Regions from separate parts of the Salicola sp. Rm-C-2C1-2 genome, predicted to be linked through region 1. Evidence: riboswitches for the same ligand, from Rfam matches in the RefSeq annotation. Region 1 holds a riboswitch; each other region holds the start of a gene.
The links. A riboswitch is a leader RNA that binds a small molecule or an ion and turns the genes downstream of it on or off. The one in region 1 is predicted to bind cobalamin.
Positions count from the first base shown of each region.

Region 2: it holds a riboswitch for cobalamin, as region 1 does, so the genes downstream of both, AAF659_RS13440 (hypothetical protein) here and AAF659_RS06000 (TonB-dependent receptor plug domain-containing protein) in region 1, are expected to answer to the same signal.
Region 3: it holds a riboswitch for cobalamin, as region 1 does, so the genes downstream of both, AAF659_RS10805 (TonB-dependent receptor) here and AAF659_RS06000 (TonB-dependent receptor plug domain-containing protein) in region 1, are expected to answer to the same signal.

Region 1 is NZ_JBEFNF010000002.1:52,799-58,494, reverse strand. Features, by position in the region: gene AAF659_RS06025 (precorrin-2 C(20)-methyltransferase) at 1-197, opposite strand, end outside; gene AAF659_RS06020 (precorrin-8X methylmutase) at 202-834, opposite strand; gene AAF659_RS06015 (ABC transporter permease) at 935-1,708, opposite strand; gene AAF659_RS06010 (ABC transporter ATP-binding protein) at 1,705-2,475, opposite strand; gene AAF659_RS06005 (cobalt-precorrin-5B (C(1))-methyltransferase) at 2,472-3,650, opposite strand; cobalamin riboswitch at 3,615-3,823, opposite strand; cobalamin riboswitch at 3,903-4,117, shown strand; gene AAF659_RS06000 (TonB-dependent receptor plug domain-containing protein) at 4,257-5,696, shown strand, end outside.
Region 2 is NZ_JBEFNF010000009.1:11,163-16,858, reverse strand. Features, by position in the region: gene AAF659_RS13455 (NADP-dependent isocitrate dehydrogenase) at 1-1,128, shown strand, start outside; gene AAF659_RS13450 (proline racemase family protein) at 1,299-2,348, shown strand; gene AAF659_RS13445 (class II aldolase/adducin family protein) at 2,361-3,005, opposite strand; gene AAF659_RS13440 (hypothetical protein) at 3,144-3,581, opposite strand; adenosylcobalamin (AdoCbl) riboswitch at 3,680-3,822, opposite strand; gene bamE (outer membrane protein assembly factor BamE domain-containing protein) at 3,942-4,253, shown strand; gene AAF659_RS13430 (type 1 glutamine amidotransferase domain-containing protein) at 4,285-4,965, opposite strand; gene AAF659_RS13425 (rhomboid family intramembrane serine protease) at 5,200-5,696, shown strand, end outside.
Region 3 is NZ_JBEFNF010000006.1:18,852-24,547, forward strand. Features, by position in the region: gene AAF659_RS10805 (TonB-dependent receptor) at 1-947, opposite strand, end outside; cobalamin riboswitch at 1,108-1,325, opposite strand; gene AAF659_RS10810 (DUF3413 domain-containing protein) at 1,480-3,339, shown strand; gene cobD (threonine-phosphate decarboxylase CobD) at 3,311-4,324, opposite strand; gene cbiB (adenosylcobinamide-phosphate synthase CbiB) at 4,325-5,260, opposite strand; gene AAF659_RS10825 (AzlD family protein) at 5,300-5,614, opposite strand; gene AAF659_RS10830 (AzlC family ABC transporter permease) at 5,601-5,696, opposite strand, start outside.

The sequences.
Region 1 (5,696 bases):
TCCGTAATGTGGGCGTCACAGGACGTACGTGCACGGCCTGCGCCACTACGCTTGCAGAAGTAGGCCACGACCGGGCATTCAGAGAGCAACCGGGCGGCCTTGAGGGTAATCAGTTCCGGATCGCCCGGGCCAGTGCTGATGCCGTAAAGATGACCGTAACCATCGCCAACTGTCGGTGTTGCCAATACATCATTCATTGTGTCATTCCGTTTCACTGGCCAGGGCGTTCACGGCAGCGGCAGCCATGGCGCTTCCGCCACGCCGGCCATGAACGGTTAGAAAAGACAGGTCCGTAGTCGCCGCCAGCGCTTCTTTGCTCTCGGCGGCACCAATGAACCCGACCGGAAAACCGAGGATGGCAGCAGGGCGAGGCGCCCCATTGGCCAACCGGTTCAGTAGATGGAACAGAACCGTGGGCGCATTGCCAATCGCCACAACACTGCCCTCAAGATGCTCATCCCAGAAGTCCACGGCGGCCGCACTGCGCGTGTTGCCAATGGCGACTGCATGATCGGGAACGCGTTCGTCCCGCAGGGTGCAGATGACGGCGTTGTCCGCAGGCAAACGCTTGCGGGTGACGCCATGGGCAACCATTTCGCTGTCGCAGAGTATGGGGTTACCTGCCTGAAGCGCTGCCTTTGCCGCGCCAGCGGCGTCCGCGGAAAACGCCAGGTCCTCGATCAGGTCCACCATACCGCAAGCGTGGATCAGGCGGACCGCGGTTTTTTCGAGATCTGCCGGCACCGCTGCAAGATCCGCTTCATTGCGGATGGTCGCGAAGGACGCGCGGTAGATGGCGGCGCCGTCCTTTTCATACTCATGGAGTTCGTCCATTACATCGTCTCTCTATGTGCAATCCTCATGCCCTGTTCGGGCAGCGATACCCGAATGCTCAGGCAACAAACCAACATTCCTGTGTCCACGTTTAGCTGACTCATGGCTTGATCCGTACACCTCTTGCCACCAGCCACCAAGCCAGCAACCCGGTAATCCCTGTCACCACCGGCAGCACCAGAAACGTCCACCCGCCCCCGATCGTTCCCTCATCAAGCAGGCTGTAACGGAAACCGTCCACGATGTAGACCATGGGGTTGGCCAGGGAGACGGTGTCCCAGGGGGCCGGGAGGCGGTCGATGGGGTAGAAGACGCCGCCCAGGTAGATCAGCGGCGTCAGCAGGAAGGTGGCGATGACAGAGGTGTCATCAAAGCTGCGGGCAAAAATACCGTTGAGCAGGCCCGCGAAGGAGAACAGCAGGGCGCTCAGCACCGCCACCAGCAGGCCGATGCCGGGGTGCTGGAGTTCGAGCTGGGTCATGGGCAGGGCCACCAGCAGTACCAGTGCTCCGGCCATGAGCCCGCGCAGAACGCCGGCGGTGGCGAAACCGGCGACGATCAGCCAGGCGGGCATGGGGGCGACCAGCATTTCCTCGATGTGGCGCTGGAGCCGGGCGCCGAAGAACGCCAGGGTGGTGTTGTTGTAGGCGTTGGTAACCACGGCGAACAGCACCAGACCCGGCATGATGTAGTCGGCGTAGTCAGCACCGCCCACCTGCCCGAGATCGCGCCCAACGAAATGCCCGAAGATGATCATGAACAGCGTGGCGGTGACCACCGAGGGCAACAGGTTCTGGACCCAGGAGCGCAGGAAGCGGCGGACCTGCTTGATGACCAGGCCCTGGTAGGCGTTCCAGAGGATGGTGGCATTCATTGATTGCCCTCCGCGTCCGGGTCGCCTTTTTCCAGAAGGCGCAGGAAGCGGGCTTCCAGGCCCTGGTCACCGGTGCCGCTGCCGGCGTCGGCGCCAAAGAGGCGCTCCGGTGTGTTATTGGCGATCAGACGTCCTTCACGGAGCACAGCGACGCTCTGGCAGAGATCACGCATTTCCTCGAGGTAATGGCTGCTCATCACAATGGTAGTGCCGGCGGCATTGAGTTCCTGCAGCAGCGACCAGGTGTCGCGGCGAGCTTCCACGTCCAGCCCAGCCGTGGGCTCGTCGAGAATCAACAGCTCCGGCTCGTGCACCAGAGCACGGGCCATCATCAACCGGCGCTTCATACCACCGGAGAGGCCCCAGGGTTTGCGCTCGGCGCGTTCCAGCAGGCCCACGCGCTCGAGGACCACCCGGGTACGTTCCCGGGCGCGGCGGCGCGGCAGGCCGTAGTACATGGCCTGGGTAGCGATGATCTCGTTGATGGGCTCAAAACTGTTGAAGTTCACTTCCTGGGGCACCAGCCCCACCCGACGGCGGGCAGCGACAGGGTCGCGCTCCGGGTCATGACCAAAGAGCCGTACCGAACCGGTTTCGACCCGAACCAGGCCGGTCATCAAGCCGATCAGCGTGCTCTTGCCCGCGCCATTAGGCCCCAGAAGCCCCTGGAAGGTGCCACCGGAAACGCTAAGGTCCACGCCGTCGAGCGCTGACTGACCACCTTTGTAGGTTTTGCGCAATCCCTCGAGTTCAATGGCCGCGATCATCCCGCCTCCTCGGCGAAGCCGACAAGTTCACTCCGGCGGCTTACAGCGCAGACACTCAGATGATGATCACCAGGCAGATAATCACGCGCGCGCGCCAGACTCACACCCGCGATGCGGTCGCCCAGGGGAATCCCCGAGTTCTGACAGGCTTCCAGGGCTTCGATGCTGGTGTTGGCGTTGCGGATCCATTCAGCCAGCTCCTGGCCGGCACCAACCGCCACCGCCTCATCAGCGATGAAGTCAAAATCAATCGCACAGCGACGGCTATGAGTGTCCGGCTCACCGGCGGCGAACTTGCTCAGTTTGCCGAAGCCGCTCGCCAGCGTTACCTGGCGCAGTGGATGCTTTTTCAGGTACTTGAGCAGAGCCCCGAACATGTCCCCCATCTCCACAATGGCACCATCCTCCAGACCGAAGTGTGAGCGGGCAAAGGATTCACTGGTACCACCGGTACAGCCGGCGATATGAGTCAGGCCGTTAGCCCGGGCCACATCCACAGACTGGTGAATGGAGGCGATGAAGGCGGAACAGGAGAAGGGTCTTACCACGCCGGTGGTGCCAAGAACGGAGAGCCCACCCTGGATGCCAAGCTTCCCGTTCATGGTATTCCGGGCGATGGCCTCGCCGTCGTCGATGCCCACGGTCACGCTGAAGCCCCCCGCGAACCCCGTTTCAGCGGCGAGGTCTTGCAGGTGCTCGGTAATTAATTGCCGTGGCACCGGGTTAATGGCCGGCTCACCTCTAGGCACGGGCAGTCCGGAGCGGGTCACGGTTCCAACGCCCTCGCCAGCCCGGAATTGCACCCCGGTTTCGCCCATCAATTCCACACAGACCCAAAGCCGGGCTCCATGGGTGGCGTCCGGATCATCCCCGGCATCCTTGATAACGCCTGCCTTGGCGCTGGTGCCAGCTACGGTCAAATCCTCGATGGTCATAGCCGGTTCCTGGCCCCGGGGCAGGCGGATACGCACGCACCGGTCTTCGCTGCCAATCAGGAGCGCACGAGCCGCCGCTACCGAAGCAGCCGTAGCACAAGCTCCCGTGGAGAGCCCCTGACGAAGGGGACCGTTGTTTTCCGGGGTTTCGGAACGCATGATGCTCAAACCCTGAGCGCTCAACCGCTGTGCCGCCCGCACTGCGCGATACTGTTCCCCTGGGCCGGTCTCCGGACTCATGCTGGAACCAGTCTGGTTCGGGCGGATCGCCTTCCCATGATGACATCATCACAGTGGCGGGGATGATCCGCGCGCAGCATTCACCGTTGCGGGGGCAGTCCCGGAATCACACCGGGTTCCCGTTTCAGCCGCCATTTGAACAAATGCCGGCCACCCAGAGACGAGAGAGGTGTGAATGCTAGAGGATTGGGGCACCCTGGTCAAACCGCCACCAACTCATCCGCGGTTTTTGACTTCCGTCACACGATGCCCTAGCCTCCCCAGCGCTTCGGTCAGCGCTCCATCACGAGCGCAAGGGAACCCGGTGAGAGTCCGGGACTGACGCGCAGCGGTATTGGGGAACAAGGATCACAGGGGGTTACCCCCGGGCACTGTCCAAACCGGATGGGAAGCCGTGATCCAAGGCCAGCGCCAATCATTGGCGCCCGCCCCTGAGTCCGAAGACCTGCCGAAGCCCGACCCATGGCACAGATGGGCCGGAAGCCGAGCCTTCGCGACTAAGGTGTTCGGGCCACCAACGGGGCGGTATTACAACCGCTGCTCCGCCTGTCGGCCTGCCCGCGTGAGGGCTCCATCACTAATGGACTCAGTGTATGGAGACCTTAAATGAAACAATCAGGCGTAGTACTCGCTCTTTTATCCCTGCTTCTGCCCTCAATGACTGCGATCGCGGCTGATCACCACATGACGCTGGACGAGCTGGTGGTCCCGGGATCGGCCCTGGAGGAAACCCTCCCCTCGGAGTTATCCGACTACGGCGCTGAACTGGAAGTGATCGACAGTGAAGAACTCGACAGGACCGGTGTCAGCGACATTGGCCAGGCTCTTCGCGGTAACGTGCCAGGGCTCTATCTGGACCCCAAGACCGGCCGGGGCGACTACGTGGACGTCCACCTCCAGGGCTCGCGCGGCCAGGACGTGCTCTGGCTGGTGGATGGGGTGCGCATCAACAACCGGCTCTTCGGCAGCACCTCGCCACTGGACTCCATCAGCACCCATATGGTCGAGCGCATCGAGATCCTGAAAGGTGGCCAGGGCCTGTTCTACGGCACCCAGGCAGTGGCCGGGGTCGTGAACATTGTCCTGCGTAAGCCCGAAAAGGACTCCGGGGGCAACATCACCGGCGCGCTCGGATCACTAGGCGACCGCCGCCTTGCCGGCCATGTCAGCAATCGCAACGAGTACGGGCGGTGGCTGGTATTTGGCGAACACGACCATTCGGACGGCTACCGCCCCTACCGGGACAGTGAGCTGCTTGAAAGCGCCCGGCGTCAGAAGCGTGGCTTCACCCGCAGCTCCTACGGCGGCCGCTACCTTCTGGATGCGGGCGAGGGTAAGTCGTTAAAAGCCCTCGTGGTCCGCAACGATGTGGAAGCCGATTTTGCCCGGGGCAACAGCAACTTCAAGGCCGTTAACGACCGCGATGAGAACATTGTTTCCCTGAAATGGGATCATCAGGTCAACGAACGCAACGGCTACTTCATCAAAGCCTACTGGCACGACTGGTGGACCGATTACACCCGCCTGGGCATGGACAGGGACGGCACCGTCAACCTCATTAACGACCGGGCCGAATGGGGGTTCGATGACTATGGCGTCAATCTGACCGGTCGCCACACCACGGATGGCGGCTCCCAGCTTCTGGGCGGCGTGGATTACCAGCGCTATCAAGGCGAGGACTATTCGCTGCGCATTGACGGCAAGACCGAAGCCGTTACGGCGGGCTTTGTTCAGTATCGGCCCCACCTGAGTTTCTCGCCCAGTACCCACCTGGCCCTGGGCGCCCGCTACAACCACTCCAACTTCGCCGATGACCACAGCATCTGGAACATCAGCCTGAAGCAGCCGCTCCCCAAAGACCTCCACCTGAAAGCCAGCGTGGGCACCAACTTCCGGCTGCCCTCGGCCTTTGAGATGTTCGTGATTGACGAGGACTTCCCGGCCGGGAATGAAAATCTGGAACCGGAGGAGAGCATCAACAGCAATGTGTCGCTGACCGGTCACATCGGTAACCCTGTGACATGGCAACTGGGTGGCTTCTACCGC
Region 2 (5,696 bases), on a different contig from region 1:
GGCAAGCTCAAGGATACCAAGGCGATCATCCCCGAGAGCACCTACGCCACCATCTATCAGGAAGTCATCAACTTCTGTAAACACCACGATGCCTTCGATCCGAGCACTATCGGCACCGTGCCCAACGTGGGTCTGATGGCGCAGCAGGCGGAGGAGTACGGCTCCCACGATAAGACCTTCGAGCTGCCGGAAGACGGTACCGTCCGCGTTCTGGATGACGACGGCAACACCATTTTCGAGCACGATGTGGAGAAGGGCGATATCTGGCGTATGTGCCAGACCAAGGACGAGCCGGTCCGCGACTGGGTTCGGCTGGCTGTGGAGCGCTCACGCAACAGTGGCATGCCGGCGGTGTTCTGGCTGGATCCGGAGCGTGCTCACGATGCTCAGCTCATCAACAAGGTTGAGCATTACCTGAAAGAGCACGACACCGAGGGGCTCGACATTCGCATCATGGGCTATGACCAGGCGATGCGCTGGACTCTGGAGCGGATGATCCGTGGCAAGCACACCATCTCCGTGACCGGCAACGTGCTGCGGGACTACCTCACGGACCTGTTCCCGATCATTGAGCTGGGAACCAGCGCCAAGATGCTGTCCGTAGTCCCGCTGCTCAAGGGCGGTGGCCTGTTCGAAACGGGCGCCGGTGGTTCCGCGCCGCGTCACGTGCAGCAGTTCCTGGAGGAGGATCACTTGCGGTGGGATTCCATGGGCGAGTTCATGGCCATGATGGTGTCGCTCGAGCACATGGGTAACAAGCAGGGCAACCCGCGTGCCGCCGTTCTATCGCAGACTCTGGACCAGGCAACTGCCCGGTTCCTGGAGGACGACCGTTCGCCTTCGCGCAAGGCCGGCGAGGTGGACAACCGGGGCAGCCATGTCTGGCTGGCACGCTATTGGGCTGAGGAGTTGGCGAATCAGGATCAGGACCAGGATCTGAAGGCACACTTCCAGAAGATGTCGAAGAAGCTGGAAGACAATGCGGATCAGATCCTTCAGGAGTTGATCGACATTCAGGGGCAGGCCGTGGACATTGAGGGCTACTATTACCCGGATTCCGGGAAAATCAAGAACGCGATGCGTCCGAGTCAGACCCTGAATGCCATCATCGACGAATTCGTGGACTGAGATGAGCGAGGTTTCCGTCCCCAAGTCCAGGGCGCGTTCCGGTTTTCCAGACTGCGCGAAGCGGAGGCATACTGCGTCAATCGCGGCAGTGATTACCTGGGCAAGATCGTAATCGTGCCGGACAGCCAGTGGGATCAACAGGGCGCCTGCGTCGCCATTGAGGCTAATCGATGAGCAATGACCTGACCCTGCGGCTCATGGATACCCATGCTGGCGGGGACGTAAGCCGGATCGTGACCGGCGGTGTCGCGCCTCTGCCCGGGGCCAGCGTGCGTGAGCAGATGGAATACCTGCAGGGGGACGGGGACGGACTGCGTAAGCTGCTGCTTTTTGAGCCCTACGGCATACCGGAGATGTCCGTGGATGTTCTTGTGCCACCCTCGGATTCACGGGCGGTAGCCGGCTACATCATCATGGAGGTGATGGGCTATCCCATCTATTCCGGTTCCAACACCATCTGTACCGCTACGGCCGTTCTGGAGCAGGGCATTGTGCCCAAGCAGGAAGGGCATCAAACCTTCCTGCTGGAGGCGCCGGCAGGGCTGGTGCAGATAGAGGCCAGGGTCGAGAATGACGTGGTTGAAGCCATTACCTGTGAAGGGCTGCCCAGCTACATCGACAGCTATCGACACAGTATCCATGTACCCTCACTGGGCAACGTGACCTACAGTGTGGCTTACAGTGGCGGTTTCTATGCATTGGTAGACGCCACCGAGCTGGGGTTTGACCTGACCCTGGACGAAGAGGATGAACTAGCTGATTGTGCCTATCGCATCGTCGAGGCCATCCAGGCGGAGCGTGGGTTCTCGCATTACGCCCTGGGCGATGTAGGGCCACTGCCGTTTCTGCATTTCATGGGGCCGGTGGAGCAGGTGGCAGACAGCTTCTACCGCTCGCGTTCCACGACCTATGTGCATCCCGGCGTCATCTGTCGCAGCACCACGGGCACGGGCACCTCCGCGCGTCTGGCGCTGTTGAATCATGAGGGGCGCATTCAGCCTGGTGATCGTCTAGAGACCGTGTCCCTGCGCGAGACCGGATTCATCGGCACCTTCACTGGCACCCACCATGAGGGCGTGCATCAGTTGGTGGCGAACACAATTACCGGCAAAGGGTTTGTGCTCGCCCGTTCGGACATTGTGGTTAACTGTAATGATCCCATGGTCGAATGCAGCGCGCTGCACCACATAGTGAACCACGAAGAGGCTGGTCAACGCTGAGCCGCTGGCCTTTCAGGTCTTAGTTGTCTGGGCGTTGCGGTGGTAGCCCTTGAAGCGGTCCTGCACCTCGGCCATCTGCGCATCATCCAGAAGCACTGGTTCGCCCAGCGGCAAAAGCTGGCCAAAGCAGCGCGCCAAATGCTCGACTTCCTGCGCCAGTTCCAGCGCCGCTTCCGGCGTGTCCGCCAGCGCCACCTGACCGTGGTTGGCCATCAGGCAGGCGTCGCGCTCCGCCAAGCCTGTTGCTACGTGCTGAGCCAGAGTCTCAGTGCCGAAGGTGGCGTAGGGGACACAGGGGATGTCGGTACCACCGGCAACCGCAACCATGTAGTGAAAAGGGGGGATGCAGCGGTGCAGGCAGGCCAGTGACAGAGCCCAGGGCGAGTGAACGTGGACTACCGCTCCGGCGTCCGGGCGCTGGTGGTAGATGGCAGCGTGAAACGAAGCTTCGCTTGAGGGCTTCAGCGAGCCACGGTAGCCGCCTTCCAGATCCGCTTCCACAACGTGGCGGGTTGTTATGTGATCGAAATGGCAGCCCGAAGCGGTGATCAGCATGCTGTCGCCACAGCGTGCGCTCAGGTTACCCGAGCGGCCCTGATTCAGGCCGGTGGTGTTCATTGCGCGGGCAGTTGCTACAAGCTGTTCATCCAAAGTCATAGTGCGCACTCTCCCTGATCGCCCGGCGGCGTTCAAGCCTTACCGGAATTTTTGCCGGCCCATCTGTCCCGTCCTTAAACCTGCGGGCCGCCTGCCACAGCAAAGCTCAACAGGGCCATCAAGGCCCTGTGACGCCTCTCATGCGCCCGGATGGCGCAGGAGGTCGTGCAGTACGAGTCCAGCATCAATGCCGTGGTCCCCGAACTCGATGCCGCCGTCCATATCCAAAAGTGTGCCGGCACGCTGACGACGCAGTAGTTCAAGCGCCCACTCTGGCGTGCGCAGATCGTCCTCTTCGCGCCGGAGTTCGTCCATCAGCATCTCGGCTTGTTCCGGCGGCAGCCATTGCAGAGCCGGGCGCTGTTGGGCACAGGCCAGCCGGTAGACGGCGGGCCCAGTGACTTTGTACCAGCGCACTGGTTCAATACGCACGCCCATGGCCTCCAGCAGGCGCTGGGCACTGCGGGTCAGGCGGCTTTGCAGGATGAGAGTGTCAAGGCCCTGCGTGGCATCCCCGGTCGGGATACCCTTGGTGTGAACGGGATTGGGATTGGATTGGATTTTAGCTTCCAACACGGGCTTCTCCTCGAGTCTTTACAGGGGGGTATTGGAGAAGCCAACGCGGAGTCGAAACGGAGGGTCGGGGCCCATGAGGATGGTGATACGACGCCCTTTCCGACCTTTCACCCTTGACGCGAAGGCTCCAGTCTCCGTTCCGCAGAGGTAATCGGGCTTAGTGGCAAAACCACCATACCGTTGCGCGACAGCCCCGGATTTTCACCGGTGTTCCCCTCGCTGCGGAACGCTACCAATGTAGGCGAGAGACCCCCTTGCAAGCAAGAGGCATGGGAATGAATAAACCGCAATCAGTCGTGACTTTCAGCGCGCACGGGCTCTGGGTAGGATGGGAGCGTCATCCGTAAACGGAGCAGAAAAATGAGTACAGGCAAACAGATCGCAGGCGTGCTTCTGGCGGGTGTGATGCTCGTCGCCGCCGGTTGCGCCAGTGTTGGAAAAGACTTCGCGACGCACAAAGTGGAAGAGATCACAGTGGGTGAAACAACCCGATCGGATATTGAAGCTATGTTCGGCGATCCGTGGCGTACCGGCTTGGAGGATGGCATGCGTACCTGGACCTACGCGAAGTATCGCTGGTCCGCCTTCCGGGAGGCGGAAACAACGGATCTGGTGGTGCGTTTCAAGGAGGACGGCACAGTCGACTCCTACGTCTATAACACCACTCAGTAACCCGGATCGGGCCCTGCCGAGCCCGTTGCTGTCACTGTTTCAGGGTGTTCAGCACGGCTTTGGCGGTTTCCTCGGAGGAGGCCGGGTTCTGACCGGTGACCAGCTTGCCGTCGCGAACCACGAACGAACCCCAGTCTTCCCCGCAGCGATAATCCGCACCATTGGCTTCCAGCATGTCCTCCACCAGGAAGGGTACGACCTGCGTGAGCCCAACCGCTTCCTCCTCGGTGTTGGTGAAGCCGGTGACTTCGTGGCCCCTGACCAGTGACTCACCATTGGCACCGTTAACGTGGCGGAAAACTCCGGGTGCGTGGCAGACGGCGCCGATGACTTTATCCCGCTTTGCAGCGTTTTCGATCAGGCTGATGCTATCGGCGTCTTCAGCCAGGTCCCAGAGGGGCCCGTGACCGCCGGGGTAGAAGACAGCATCGAACTCATCGATGGAGGTCCCGGATAGCTTCCGGGTGCCGGCAAGGGCCGCTTTCGCCTCTTCATCAGCCTCGAAGCGGCGTGTGGTTTCCGTCTGGGCATCGTCGGCAGCGCTGTTTGGATCCACGGGCGGCTGGCCGCCCGCTGGGCTTGCCAGCGTGATATCAGCGCCAGCGTCACGGAACACGTAATAGGGGGCTGTAAACTCCTCCAGCCAGAAACCGGTCTTGTGGCCGGTGTTGCCCATCTCGCTGTGCGATGTCAGGACCATCAGGATTTTCATGGGAGTGCCTCTGTCTGTTCGTGTGAGTAATTACACTGTCGTGATACGTTGACTCTGCCAGAGGGATCGGGGCTGGCGACAGGCGGCTAATGAGTTATGCTCTAACCGGACAAGGTCCGGAGGAAGCCGGACACAAAAAGGACGCCTGCCATGTTGATTATCCCACTCCATAAAGCTGTTTCGCGCCATAATTTCCCGCTCATAACGCTGCTACTTATTTTGTTGAATGGGGTCGTGTTTGCTGTCTTTCAAGGTGGCGAGAGCGAAGCCATGCGGGAGGCGGCCTCCCACTATCAGGAAAGTGGCCTGGAGGAGCGCGAGTGGGCCTGGCTGGAAGATTTCGTGCCGGGGTATGAGGTGGAATTCCGTAACCAGATGGAAAAACTCGACTCAGCAGCGCAAGAGGGAGTGGACGAGCAGCGCATTGCGCTTGCCCGGTCGCGCCTGGTGGCTTCCCACCCGGATTTCCTGTCCGCAATGCGCTCCGGCGAGATCATTGATCCGGACAGTGAGCGTTATACCCAATGGCAGTCCGACAGAAGCGAGTTTGAGCGGCTCATGGATCAGAGTTTCACGCGCCGGTACATGATGCACTATGACGATGTAGCGCCGATCACCTTGCTCAGTCACATCTTCCTTCATGGCGGCGTGGGGCATCTGGCGGGCAACATGCTGTTCCTGTTGCTGCTTGGAATCCTGGTAGAAGGCGCTCTGGGGCCAGTGTTGTTCCT
Region 3 (5,696 bases), on a different contig from region 1:
CGATTGTCGAAGTCTTCATCGCTTCTGAACCAGCTGATTCGATGGCTGCTGTGTAGCTTCCCTGAATGCCACCCCTTTTCGCCAATGTGAATCTGGCCTCGAGTCGTCTCGCGACTCAGGGATGCCTCGTTGTCGGGCCAGTTCTGAATGGTGGGAATGCCCTCGTCGCTCAGCGAGTGCTGTAGCAGAACATCCGCATCTAGGGTTTCCGAAAAGCGATGGCCTCCTTTGATGCTGAAGTCCGTCCTTTCAACGTAAGCATTACGACGCTTCGTTGTCCCCCCATCTCTCGGGTTGAACCAATCAGCTTTGTTCGGGTAGGAAAAGTCGTTATCACTCTGTAACCGGTTAACGGCCACCCACCCATGGGATCGCCCCTCCCCAACGCCCTGAAAAACACCGAGACGACGCGTCCCAAATGAACCGGCACCGGCGGTTAGTCGAGTCGTATCCGCGGCATCACGCTGCAAGGTCTCCATCAAAACCACACCGCCAATACTGGCATTTGCAAACTGCGCAGGCGGCGCGCTTGGATAGATCTGAATACGTTCGATGTTATGGAGGGAATATTCGTTGAGGTTCACGCCCCCTGTCATGGGGTCGTTGAGAAGCATGCCATCCAGATAAACCTGAACCTGATCATTCGAGGAGCCGCGAATGGAAGCCGTTGCGAAGCTGCCAACGCCGCCGGTCTGGCGGATCTGGGTGCTGGGCTGACTGGCAACGGCATCAGCGACAGTCGCCATTCGATTGCTCAGCTGATCACGCTCAACAACCCGGACCGGTGTGGTTGCATCCTCGGGGTGGGGCTGCCCGGCGATGTTGTCCTGAGCGCCCACCACGACGAGTTCCTCGGCGTTCAGTTGAGCATCCGCAGCAGTCGTTACTGACACCGTCAGGAGACAGACCGCAACAATAGGCAGAGCGTGATTCGAATCACCCCTCATGGCAAAAACCAACCTCTAACCAACTGGCCACGCTTCCCCGCGCGGCTCACTATGACTATTGCAGGAGGGACAAACTTAAGACAGGCGGTAGGAAAGCGCAGATGACACAGTGCGAACCGTGCGGGGAAGATCCAACCGGCCTGCCGTTGCCCACCGCAACGCATGGCGTTTCTTCCAGGCCGGTCTACGGACTGATGAGCAGATGCTTTGGCACCCTCAGCGACCGCCTTCCCGTGCTTCTCCGGCACAGTGGCGCGATGGCCGCCTTTAACTCAATCACCGTTGCGGGGGCAGTGCCGGAATCGCTGCTTGATGCAGCTCACCGGCTTCCCGTTTCAACCCTGTCTGCACAGGGACACCTGAAAGCGGGTTGAACCCTACCAAGGCCCCATTGGAGGGTCAACTCAGCCAATCCGGCTATTTCCGGCCTGATCGCAGGGAAACTACGGATGCAGCCGGATTTGGGCATTCAAAACAGAATAACTATAATAAACGACCTATCGATTACCGTTAAACATTGAACGAGGGTGGTTTGCAGCAAACTCAATTCAGACGCGCAGGTCAACGGGCAAGCTGGACCGGCTGGTTCCTTCTCATCAATGGCATTCTTGCACTGTTAGCCGGGCTCCGTTATCTGCCCTGGCTCACAATCCCTGACGGCATAACCAGCGTCTATTTAATACTGCTCTACCTGGCCCAGTTTCCCCTTCTGGCGCTAGTAGTTGGCCTTCCTTTGTTGGCGATCAGCCTGCTTCCCAGCAGGTGGCTTCTGATTGCGACCGGTACACTCTATGCCACCGGGGCGCTGGGCCTGCTTCTGATCGACACCGTCACCTATGCGCAGTTCCGCTTCCATCTCTCCGGTTTCGTGCTGGACATGGCGCTGAAAGGCGGCAGCCAGATCTTCTCCTTCCCCTGGCAGATGTGGGCGATTGCTGGTGCTGCCGCGCTGGGCCTGCTGCTTCTGGAACTCATGATTGGGCTTCTGTTGGCATGGCGACGCCCCCGTTTCCGCTGGCTTGCCCTTGGCCTGGCTGCGGTGTTTGCGGGCCAGCTCACGGTGCACAGTTGGCACGCCTGGGCCGATGCCAATCATGACAGCCGGATCACGTCGATAACCCGCGCGATGCCGCTTTATTACGGCGCCACAGCGAAGCGTTTCATGGAAAAAAACGGCCTTGTTGACCCGAAGGCGGTCCAGAAGAGCAGCGCCACAAGCGCCCTTTCAGGCAACCGCGGCGGTGGCCAGCTGAACTACCCCACCCAACCCCTTACCTGTGAGGCACCGGCTGAGCGGCCCAACGTGCTGATGATTGCGATTGATGGCGCTCGTGGCGACATGGTCGACCCGAAGTGGATGCCCAACATCCAGGCTTTTGCCGGTAACAACATCCAGTTCAGCAATCACTACGCCAATGGCAACGCCACCAAACCCGGCATCTTCACGCTCTTCTACTCCCTGCCAGCGGGCTACTGGGACACGTTCACCAGCCAGAAGCGGGCGCCTGTGATGATCACGCGCCTTCAGGAGCTGGACTACGAACTGAAGATCATGGGATCCGCGCCTCTGATCAGCCCGGCCTTCAACAAGAACGTCTTCGCTTCTGTGGAGAATCTGCGCCTGGAAACACCCGGAGACAAATCATGGGACTGGGACATCCGCATTACCGAGGACTGGCTCGCGTTCACTGAACAGCAGAGCAAATCCGATGACAGCGACCCGTTCTTCGGCTTTCTTTTCTACGACACGCCCCATGGTCATCGGGTTCCGGACGATTACCCGGTAAAGTTCCAGCCCTACTGGGATCCAGTGAACAAGCTCGCACTGGGACCGGATTTCAACCCGGAGCTGATGCGCAACAATTACAAGTCCACGCTTCACTTTGTGGATAATCAGATCGGGCGTGTTCTTTCGGACCTTAAGGAGCGGGGCATGCTGGCGTCCACGATCGTCATGATCACCGGCGATCACGGCCAGGAGTTCAATGAACACGGTAAGAACTACTGGGGCCACGGAAGCAACTTCGGCCAGTACCAGCTGCACACCCCCATGATTGTGCATTGGCCGGGGCACGGGAGCGAAACGCACAGCTACCGCACCGAAAACTTCGATGTGGCCCCCACCATCATGGGCAACGCCCTTGGGTGCGGGGCCACGGATCCGGAAATCTATGCCACGGGCAACGGCCTGTTCCAGCGTCGCGAGCGGGACTGGAGCATCGCCCACAGTTACATGGATTACGCGGTGCTGCTGGATGACCACCGCATCGTGCAACACGCGTCGGGGCGCGTGACAACCGTGGATAACCAGCTCAATAACGCGCCGGATTTTTCTCCGGACCCCGGAACAGTCAAGGCGGTACTTAACGAGATGTCGCGATTCTACCGTTAAGGTAATGCAGCGCACGCTCAAGGTGCTGCCATTCGGTCTGTGAGCCGGGAAGCCCGAAACGAAGGGCCGGAGGCGTTTCGAAAACCCGGACCAGTACCGCCTGTTCCGCTAATGATCTGGCGATGCGCACGGGATTGTCACAGGGGCAGTAGGCAAACAGCAGTGTACTACCCTGGGGCTCCAGCCCCGCTTCCCGCAGCATTGCGCCAAGCCATTGACTGTCGTTCCTGAGCCGGTGGGCAGCCGCCTGCTGCCAGGATGCATCCGCCAACGCCTGCTGCATCAGGTAACGAGTCGGGTGGCTGACAGACCAGGGGCCCAGGGCAGCGTCAAGCTGGTCACAGAGTTCATGCGGGCCGAACACCATCCCACCCCGCAGACCGGCCAGACCGAAGAACTTTCCCATTGAGCGATAGACGATCAGTCCAGCACGCCCGGTTTCCGGCACCAGACTCTGCTCCGGCTCCGCATCGATAAACGCCTCATCCACTACCAGCCAGCCGCCCTGCCCCACCAGCTGCTCGTGGCACGCCACAAGACGTTCCCGGCTCACCCACTCGCCGGTGGGGTTGTTGGGGTTGATCCAAACCAGTGCGTCCAGGCTTTCAATGGCCACCCTGGAAGGCAGATCGGAGAACGGGATGACGTCATGCCCAGCGGCACGCCACCATTGGGCATGCTCCGCATAGGCTGGATAGGGCACCCCGATACGCCCGGGCGCTCTAAGCCGGGGCAAAGCCTGTATCCCAGCCTGGGTTCCCGCAACAGGCAGGCATCCGGCATGCGCCGGCGCACCTGCCCAGTGCCGGGCAAGATCCGGCAGCCCGTCATCGTCTTCCGGAAGGCGCTGCCACACTCGTGCCGGGATATCCGGTACCGGCCAGGGCAATGGGTTGATGCCGGTGGACAGATCCAACCACTGCTGCGGCGGAATGCCCCATTCACGCACCGCTTGATTCAGTCGACCTCCGTGCGACACCGCCACTTAAAAGATCCCCGCCGGCGTCGATTCCACCAGCATTGCAAGCACTGCCAGCACAGCCATCCAGAGCACGAGATTGCGCCCGATCAGCTTGAGAACCTCCGGAATGGCTTCAGCGCTCGCGGGCGCCCCGGTGCCCAGAACAGGCCGTTCGCGCCAGCCATCGTGGTAGGGCGCGCCGCCCCCAAGCTGAAGGGCCAACGCCCCTGCTCCGGCCGCCATGACCGGACCGGCGTTGGGGCTATCCCATGCTGGCGCCTGCGTGCGCCAGCAGCGCAGCGCCAGGCCTGTGTGTCCGGTAAGGGCGTAACCGAGTGCCACCAGCCGCGCGGGGATCCAGTTCAGAACATCATCAAGCACAGCCGCGACACGCCCAAATCGGTTGAAGCGCGCTGTGCGATAGCCCCACATGGCATCCAGCGTGTTAACGACGCGGTGCAGAAGCAGCCCGGGCAGACCTGCCACGATGAACCAGAACAGGCTGGCAAAGATCGCGTCCGCGCCATTCTCAAGCAGCGACTCACTGGTTGCTGTGGCAACATCTGTTGCATCCAGCTCTCTGGTATCCCGGCTCACCATCATACCCACACGGGTCCGCGCTTCAGTCAGATTGCCCTCGACCAACGGACGGTAAACCGCCATGCCGTGCTCCGTCAGACTTCGCCAACCGATGCAGAGCCAAAGCAAGATGGCCGCAAGCGGCGCGCTGAAAACGACTGGCAGGAACGAGACCACTGCTCCCAGAACCACGAATGGCAACACCAGCAGCACAACCGCTAGCCCACCGTCCCTGGCCCGACCCTTACCCGTGCCATTGAAGTGTCTTTCGAGCCGGGTAATGACATACCCCAGCCCCACCAGCGGATGCCAGCGCCGCGGTTCCCCCCAAAGGCGGTCCAGGAGCAGAGCAGCAATGCAGATGATCAGCGTGAAAGCCATAGCGGTTCCGGGGTTGTTCGGGCGGCCCAGTTTACGCCATCACAACAGCTGCCGCACCAACGCAGCGGCCACGAATCCAGCGCCGATAGCCGGCAGGGAGCGCCCCGTTGCAATCATGATCACTGCCGTGGTCAGCAGCGCCGCCTTGGCGCCGAGATCGCCCGCAAACGCCATGGGCACGACAATGGCGATCAGCACGGAGCTGGCCATGGCGTTGATGAAGCTCTCCACACGCCGGCTCAGCGGCACCCGTGCCATCAGAAAAGCACCGCCAAACCGGGTGACCAGAGTCACCAGGGTCATGATGAGGATGATCGCCAGAATGCCCAGTGTGGTTGTCTCAATACGGATCACGAGCAGGCTCCAACCAGAACAGACCAACCACACCGCCAGCCAGCGCGCCCACAATCACATGGGTATGCGGCGGCAACCAGCG